DNA from 2 places in the Massilia sp. KIM genome. Region 2 is predicted to be linked to the other one. Evidence: riboswitches for the same ligand, from Rfam matches in the RefSeq annotation. Region 2 holds a riboswitch; the other holds the start of a gene.
The links. Region 2 has a riboswitch for thiamine pyrophosphate ahead of B0920_RS01500 (TonB-dependent siderophore receptor). Riboswitches for the same ligand answer to the same signal wherever they lie in the genome.
Positions count from the first base shown of each region.

Region 1: it holds a riboswitch for thiamine pyrophosphate, as region 2 does, so the genes downstream of both, thiC (phosphomethylpyrimidine synthase ThiC) here and B0920_RS01500 (TonB-dependent siderophore receptor) in region 2, are expected to answer to the same signal.

Region 1 covers NZ_MVAD01000001.1:3,223,865-3,227,510, forward strand. Annotated here, with positions in the region: gene thiC (phosphomethylpyrimidine synthase ThiC) at 1-1,634, opposite strand, end outside; TPP riboswitch at 1,708-1,814, opposite strand; gene B0920_RS14100 (valine--tRNA ligase) at 1,908-3,646, shown strand, end outside.
Region 2 covers NZ_MVAD01000001.1:315,151-318,796, forward strand. Annotated here, with positions in the region: gene B0920_RS01500 (TonB-dependent siderophore receptor) at 1-1,918, opposite strand, end outside; TPP riboswitch at 2,001-2,099, opposite strand; gene B0920_RS01505 (hypothetical protein) at 2,154-3,566, opposite strand; gene B0920_RS01510 (biopolymer transporter ExbD) at 3,563-3,646, opposite strand, start outside.

The DNA.
Region 1 (3,646 bases), 2.9 Mb from region 2:
TTGGACAGCGCGTTGTCGCGCAGCTGGGCCCCGGGGTGACCCTTGGCCAGGTCAGCCGCGTGGGCGGCGATCTTGTAGGTGATGATGCCGTCCTTGACGTCGTTCTTGTCGGGCAGGCCGAGGTGCTCCTTGGGGGTCACGTAGCACAGCATGGCGGTGCCGTACCAGCCGATGTTGGCCGCGCCGATGCCGGAGGTGATGTGGTCGTAGCCGGGCGCGATGTCGGTGGTGAGCGGCCCCAGGGTGTAGAACGGCGCCTCGGCGCACTGCTCGAGCTGGAGATCCATGTTCTCCTTGATCAGGTGCAGGGGCACGTGGCCGGGGCCCTCGATGATGGTCTGGACATCGTGCTTCCAGGCGAGCTGGGTCAGTTCGCCCAGGGTCTTGAGTTCGGCCAGCTGGGCCTCGTCGTTGGCGTCGTAGATCGAGCCGGGGCGCAGGCCGTCGCCCAGGCTGAAGGACACGTCGTAGGCCTTCATGATCTCGCAGATTTCCTCGAAGTGCGTGTAGAGGAAGGATTCCTTGTGGTGGGCCAGGCACCACTTGGCCATGATCGAGCCGCCGCGCGAGACGATGCCGGTCAGGCGTTTGGCCGTCATCGGCACGTAGGCCAGCCTGACCCCGGCGTGGATGGTGAAGTAGTCGACGCCCTGCTCCGCCTGCTCGATCAGGGTGTCGCGGTAGATCTCCCAGGTGAGGTCCTCGGCCTTGCCGTTGACCTTCTCCAGCGCCTGGTAGATCGGCACGGTGCCGATCGGGACCGGGCTGTTGCGGATGATCCATTCGCGGGTCTCGTGGATGTGCTTGCCGGTGGAGAGGTCCATCACGGTGTCGGCGCCCCAGCGGATGGCCCAGGTCATCTTTTCGACTTCCTCGCCGATCGAGGAAGTCACGGCCGAGTTGCCGATGTTGGCGTTGACCTTCACCAGGAAGTTGCGGCCGATGATCATGGGCTCGACTTCCGGGTGGTTGATGTTGGCCGGGATGATCGCTCGCCCGCGCGCCACTTCGCTGCGCACGAATTCCGGGGTGATCTCGTCCGGGATGCTGGCGCCGAAGGACTGGCCCGGATGCTGGCGGCCGAGCAGCTCGGCCATGCGCTGGCCCATCGGCCCGGAGGCGTGCAGGGAGGCGATGTATTCCTTGCGGCGCAGGTTCTCGCGCAGGGCCACGAATTCCATCTCGGGGGTGACGATGCCCTGGCGCGCATAGTGCATCTGGGTGACGTTGGCGCCGGCACGGGCGCGGCGCGGGGTGCGGCTCAGCGAGAAGCGCAGCGGCGCGAGAGCCTGGTCGCTCAGGCGCGCCTGGCCGTAGACCGAGCTCGGTCCGGCCAGTTCCTGGGTATCGCCGCGCTCCACGATCCAGGGCAGGCGCGGCGTGGACAGGCCGCTGCGGATGTCGATCGCGGCCGCCGGGTCGGTGTAGGGGCCAGACGTGTCGTAGACATAGAGCGGCGGATTGGGCTCGCCGCCGAAACTGGCCGGCGTGGGCGACTGGCTGATCTCGCGCATCGGCACGCGGATGTCGGGCCGGCTGCCTTCGATGTAGACCTTGCGGGAATTGGGTAGCGGCGCGACGGCGGCCTGGTCCACCTGGGCGGTGGCGGAATCGAACTTCAGCGGTGCGTTCATGTGGCTCCTTGTGCTTGCAGGAGCCAGCAAAGGAGTGTGCCAAGCGCGGCCGCACGGGCGCGTGCGCGCCCACCACCGTTCTCGACTGCTTCCCTTCGCTGGCATTATCCAGATCAGGTTCGGAGGGTATTTCTCACCCGCATGTCGCTTGCACGACACGCAGGACCCCTAGCGTGTGCGGTCCCCGGGATGTCCCGGGGGCCAGCGGGCCGGATTATACGCGCTTCTACTCTATAATGGACCTTTTCGCAAAAAATCTTACGCCACCACATCATGGAATTAGCCAAGTCTTTCGAGCCAGCGGACATTGAACAATACTGGCGCGCCGAGTGGGAAAAGCGCGGTTACTTCACCGCGACCATGGACGAGGGCAAGCCGTCGTTCAGCATCCAGCTGCCGCCGCCGAACGTGACCGGCACCCTGCACATGGGCCACGCGTTCAACCAGACCGTCATGGACGGCCTGACCCGCTATTACCGCATGCGCGGCTATAACACCGCATGGATCCCGGGCACCGACCACGCCGGCATCGCGACCCAGATCGTGGTCGAGCGCCAGCTCGACGCCCAGAAGATCTCGCGCCACGATCTCGGCCGCGAGGAATTCCTCAAGAAGGTCTGGGAGTGGAAGGAAAAGTCGGGCAACACGATCACCGGCCAGATGCGCCGCCTGGGCGCCTCGGCCGACTGGACCCGCGAATACTTCACGATGGACGAACCGCGCTCGCAGACCGTGGTGGAAGTCTTCGTGCGCCTGTACGAGCAGGGCCTGATCTACCGCGGCAAGCGCCTGGTCAACTGGGATCCGGTGCTGGGCACCGCCGTGTCCGACCTCGAAGTCGACTCGCAGGAGGAAGACGGCTCGATGTGGTACATCAAGTACCCGCTGGCCGACGGCTCGGGCCACCTGACCGTGGCCACCACCCGTCCCGAGACCATGCTGGGCGACGTCGCCGTGGCGGTGGACCCGACCGACGAGCGCTACACCCACCTGCACGGCAAGATGCTGACCCTGCCGCTGACCGGCCGCCAGATCCCGGTGATCGCCGACAGCTACGTCGACAAGGAATTCGGCACCGGCTGCGTGAAGATCACCCCGGCGCACGACTTCAACGACTACGCCGTGGGCCAGCGCGCCAAGCTCGAGCCGATCAACATCTTCACCCTCGACGCCAAGATCAACGAGAACGGCCCGGCCGCCTACCAGGGCCTGGACCGCTTCGCCGCGCGCAAGCAGATCGTCGCCGATCTCGAAGCGCAAGGCCTGCTGGAAGCGGTCAAGCCGCACAAGCTGATGGTGCCGCGCGGCGACCGCACCGGCGTCGTCATCGAGCCGATGCTGACCGACCAGTGGTTCGTCGCGATGAGCAAGCCGGCGCCTGAAGGCACCTTCAATCCGGGCAAGTCGATCACCGACGTGGCGCTGGAGAAGGTTGCCAACGGCGAGATCAAGTTCGTGCCGGAGAACTGGACCACCACCTACAACCAGTGGCTGGGCAACATCCAGGACTGGTGCATCTCGCGCCAGCTGTGGTGGGGCCACCGCATCCCGGCCTGGTACGACGACGCCGGCAACATCGTGGTCGCGCGCAACGACGAGGAAGCCAAGGCGAAGGCCGCGGCCCAGGGCATCACGGGCGAGCTGCGCCGCGACGACGACGTGCTCGACACCTGGTTCTCGTCGGCCCTGGTGCCCTTCTCGACCATGGGCTGGCCGGAGCAGACCAAGGACATGGAGCTGTTCCTGCCGTCCTCGGTGCTGGTGACCGGCTTCGACATCATCTTCTTCTGGGTGGCGCGCATGGTCATGATGACCGCCCACTTCACCGGCAAGGTTCCGTTCGAGACCGTGTACGTGCATGGCCTGGTGCGCGACTCGCAGGGCCAGAAGATGTCCAAGTCCAAGGGCAACACCCTGGACCCGATCGACCTGATCGACGGCATCGACCTCGAGTCCCTGGTCGCCAAGCGCACCTCGGGCCTGATGGATCCGCGCGCCGCCGAGAAGATCGC
Region 2 (3,646 bases):
CCCGGTTGGCCGGATCGAAGGCCTTGTCGCCCGAGTACTGCCACACGGCGTCCAGCTTCAGGCCCGACACAGCAGGCACCGCGTACTCGACCAGCGCGGTCGAACGGAGCTCGGGCACGTTGGTCACGCGCTTGCCGTCGGTGGACGGGTCGCCGGTGCCGTTCTGCTCCGCGTCCAGCGCCATCAGCGACAGGCTGTAGCTCAGGTCCGCCGTCGCCTTGCCCTGGGCCGAGAGTTCGATGCCGCGGTGGCGCTGTTCGCCCGCGCGCACGAAGGTGTTGGCGGCGTTGGTGTACTCCAGGCCCTGGCGCATGTCGAACACGGCGGCCGACACCATCAGCTGGCTGTTCACCAGGCCTTTGACGCCCAGCTCGGACTGGCGCGAACGGCTCGGCGACAGCGCGGTGTTCTGGTTGCTGGTCTCCATCGGCGCCACGCCGCCGTACTGCAGGCCGTGGCTCAGCGAGGCGTAGACGCTCCAGTCCTGAGCCGGCTTGTAGACCAGGGCCACGTTCGGCAGCGCGAAGCTGTCCTTGCCGCGCACCCAGGGCTGGTCCAGCTCGGCCAGCTCCTCGCGCTCGAGCTTCACATAGCGCACCCCGGCGTGCAGCGCGAACTGGGGCGAGAGGGTCATCACGTCCTGCACGAACACCGAACGCTCCTCGTTGCTGCGGCGCTCCATCACCGGGCCGGTGACGCGGTCGGCGGAGACGGGCGGCACCACCAGGTTGTTGTAGATGTTGCTGTAGCCGACATAGTCGTACACGTACTCGCCGAAGCTGTCGTGGCGCTCGGCATAGGCCAGGCCGGCCGTCAGGGCGTGGCGCACCGCGCCGGTGTTCAGGCGGCCCTGCACCATAGCCTGGATGCCGAACGGGGTCTTGCGCTCGCCGGTGCTCTGGTAGTCGTAGAGGTCGTAGTCGCCGTTCGAGCAGTAGCCCGGGTAAAAGCCTTCGCCCTCGTTGCTGCAGCCATAAGGGAAGGCGGTGTAGTCGTCGCGCTTGAACCAGTGCTTGTTGGCGCTGACGCTCGCGTTCCAGTCCGGGTTGAAGCGGTACTCGAAGCGCAGGCCCAGGTTGCTGCTGTCGGTGTCGACCGGGCGCGTCCAGGGCTGGTTGTTGAGCAGGGTCTTGGCCGAGACGCCGGTCGGCAGCGCTTCGTTGCGGATCAGCTGGTAGCCGGGCGCGGTGATCTGCGACTTGTGCTGGTGGTCGAGGTCGAGCTGGAGCAGGGCGTCCGGGCTGATCTGCCAGTCGAAGGCGGCGGACACGAACTGGCGCTCGCCGTCGGCGCCGCGCACATAGGACTTCAGGTCCTCGGCGGCGGCGTTGATGCGGTAGCCGAAGCGGCGGTCGGCGAAACGCCCGCCCAGGTCGAGCGCGGCGTACACGGTGCCGCGCTCGCGCACCTCGACCGTGGCCGAGCGCAGTTGCGTCGCGGTCGGGCGCTTGGTCACGTAGTTGACGATGCCGCCGGGCCCGGCCACGCCGGCCTGCAGACCGGCCAGGCCGCGCAGCACTTCGAAGCGCTCCTTGTTCTCGAGCGGGATCTGGGTGTCGGCCGGGATCGCGATCATGTCCTTGCGGTAGCTGGTGGCGTTGTCGAGCGCGAAGCCGCGGATCGAGAACTGCTCGGCATAGCCGACCGCGTTGTAGGCGTCGCCGATCGAGGCGTCGAAGCGGGTCGCTTCGGTGGCGTTGCGGATCGACAGGTCGTCGAGCTGGGCGCGGCCAAGGGCGCTGATCGAGGCCGGGGTGTCCAGCAGGGGCGCGTCGGAAAAGCCGCCGACCGTGGCGCGCTCGCTGGCGACCCATTTGCTGCCAGTGACGACCACCGAGGGCAGGGCGCTCTGGGCGTGGACGGAGAATGCCTGCGCGAGGGCGCAGGCCAGGATGCTGTGCTTCAAGGTGGTTTTCATGGTTGCTCGTCTTCGCACGCATCGCTGCGCGCTGCTTTTTTCAAAAAGCCGGAGCCAACGTGGGGGAAGGGCAAACTGGGATGGGAACTGCGTTGCGCTTTCCTTCGCTGGCATTATCCAGATCAGGTACGAAGGGTATCTCTCACCCGGAACTGCCGTTCCAGGACCCCTAGCGAAGGCGCGAGTGTAACACGACGCGGGCACGCCGTGGTGAATGTGTCAATCAATGCTTGATTCAGGTCGTGGGCGTCAGCAGCATCGAAAAGAAGAGCCGCGTCGGCCCGTTCGACAACTTGAAGAAGATCGTGTTGCGTCCCTTGCGAAAGCGGACCAGGCGCTGGCCCTCGGTGCGGTTGTAATCGCGCTGGTAGGTGTTCTTGCCGCCGTAGACGCTCTGGTAGAACCAGCGCTTGGACGAATTCCCGGCTTGCCAGATGAGCCGGTCGTTCACCTTGACCGCGACGTCGTCGTCGGCGCCGATCCAGACCAGCATGTCGCGCTCGCGGTCCATGGAGACTTCCGTGTAGCCGTAATAGACGGCGTTCTCCTCGGCGACGCGCGGCACCAGGGGATAGCTGGCCGCGCTCACGTATTCCCACTTGACGACGCGCTGGTCCTTGCCGTAGTAGGCGGCATCGAGGAGCACCGCGTCTTCGGGCGGGTGTCTCGGGTTGTTGAATAGCTCCAGGCCATGGCGTCCCTGGAAGGGGCCGATCATGTACCAGCTGTTGAGATAGATGCGGTTCGCGTATTGTCCTCCCGCGCCGAACGTGCGGCCGCTGCCCTTGACCATGCGCGCCGTATCGAAGCCGGGGATCTTCCCGCGCCCGCCCGCGAAGATGTCACGGCGCTTGTGCCTGTACGCGCGGCTGGTCCAGTCCCGCTCCGCTTCCTCGCCCTCGCGCATGAAGCGTGCGATTTCCTCGGCGGTGCGTTCGATCACGCCCGCTTGCGGCTTTCCCAGCCCGCTGCCCAGTCCGGATGCGCTGCTTTCATCGGGGCCGACGCCATCGCCATCGCCGTCGCCGATGCCGGACATGCCCTGGTCGTCTCCAGTCCCTGCTGCGCGCGCACCCTCGCGCTCCACGGTGACGCCCTCGCGTTCGCGCGCCAGCTGCCCGGCGCGGCTGGCCAGCACGGCCCGAGCCCGCGCTTCCAGCGCGGCCAGTTCGGCCGCCGGGTCGCCGCCTGGCGCAGCCTCCGAAACGGGGTGGGGCGGGGCTGCAGCGTCCACTTCGGCGCGCGCCTCTTCCTTCGTCCTGTCGGTCAGGCGCGCCAGCTCCTCCGCCTTCAGCTCCTGGCCAAGTTCATCGATGGCGCGCGCCATCGTGCGCGCCTGCTCCAGCATCCGCTCCGGTTCGGCCGCCGCCGCGCCGTGCGTCGCTGCCGTCGCGTCCGTGGACGGGGCGGGCTCCGGCGCGCGCTGGGCGGACTGCTCCAGCAGCTCCTTGATCTTCCTGAGGTCCTCGACGCGCCGCGCCATGCGGGCCTGCGCCGTGGCCCGCACGCTGGCCGCCACCTCGGTGTCCTGGCGCCGCAGGATGTCGACCGTGCCTAGATGGTAGAGCCAGGCCGCCAGGCCGGCGTGCAGCCCGACCGACACCAGCAGGCACCAGCGCGACGAACCCACCCTGAACATGGTCCTCATCGGCGGGTGTGCATTGCGATCCTGGTGAAGCCTTCGAACTGGCACAAGTCGAGCACGTGGACGATGTCCTGGTAGCGCGC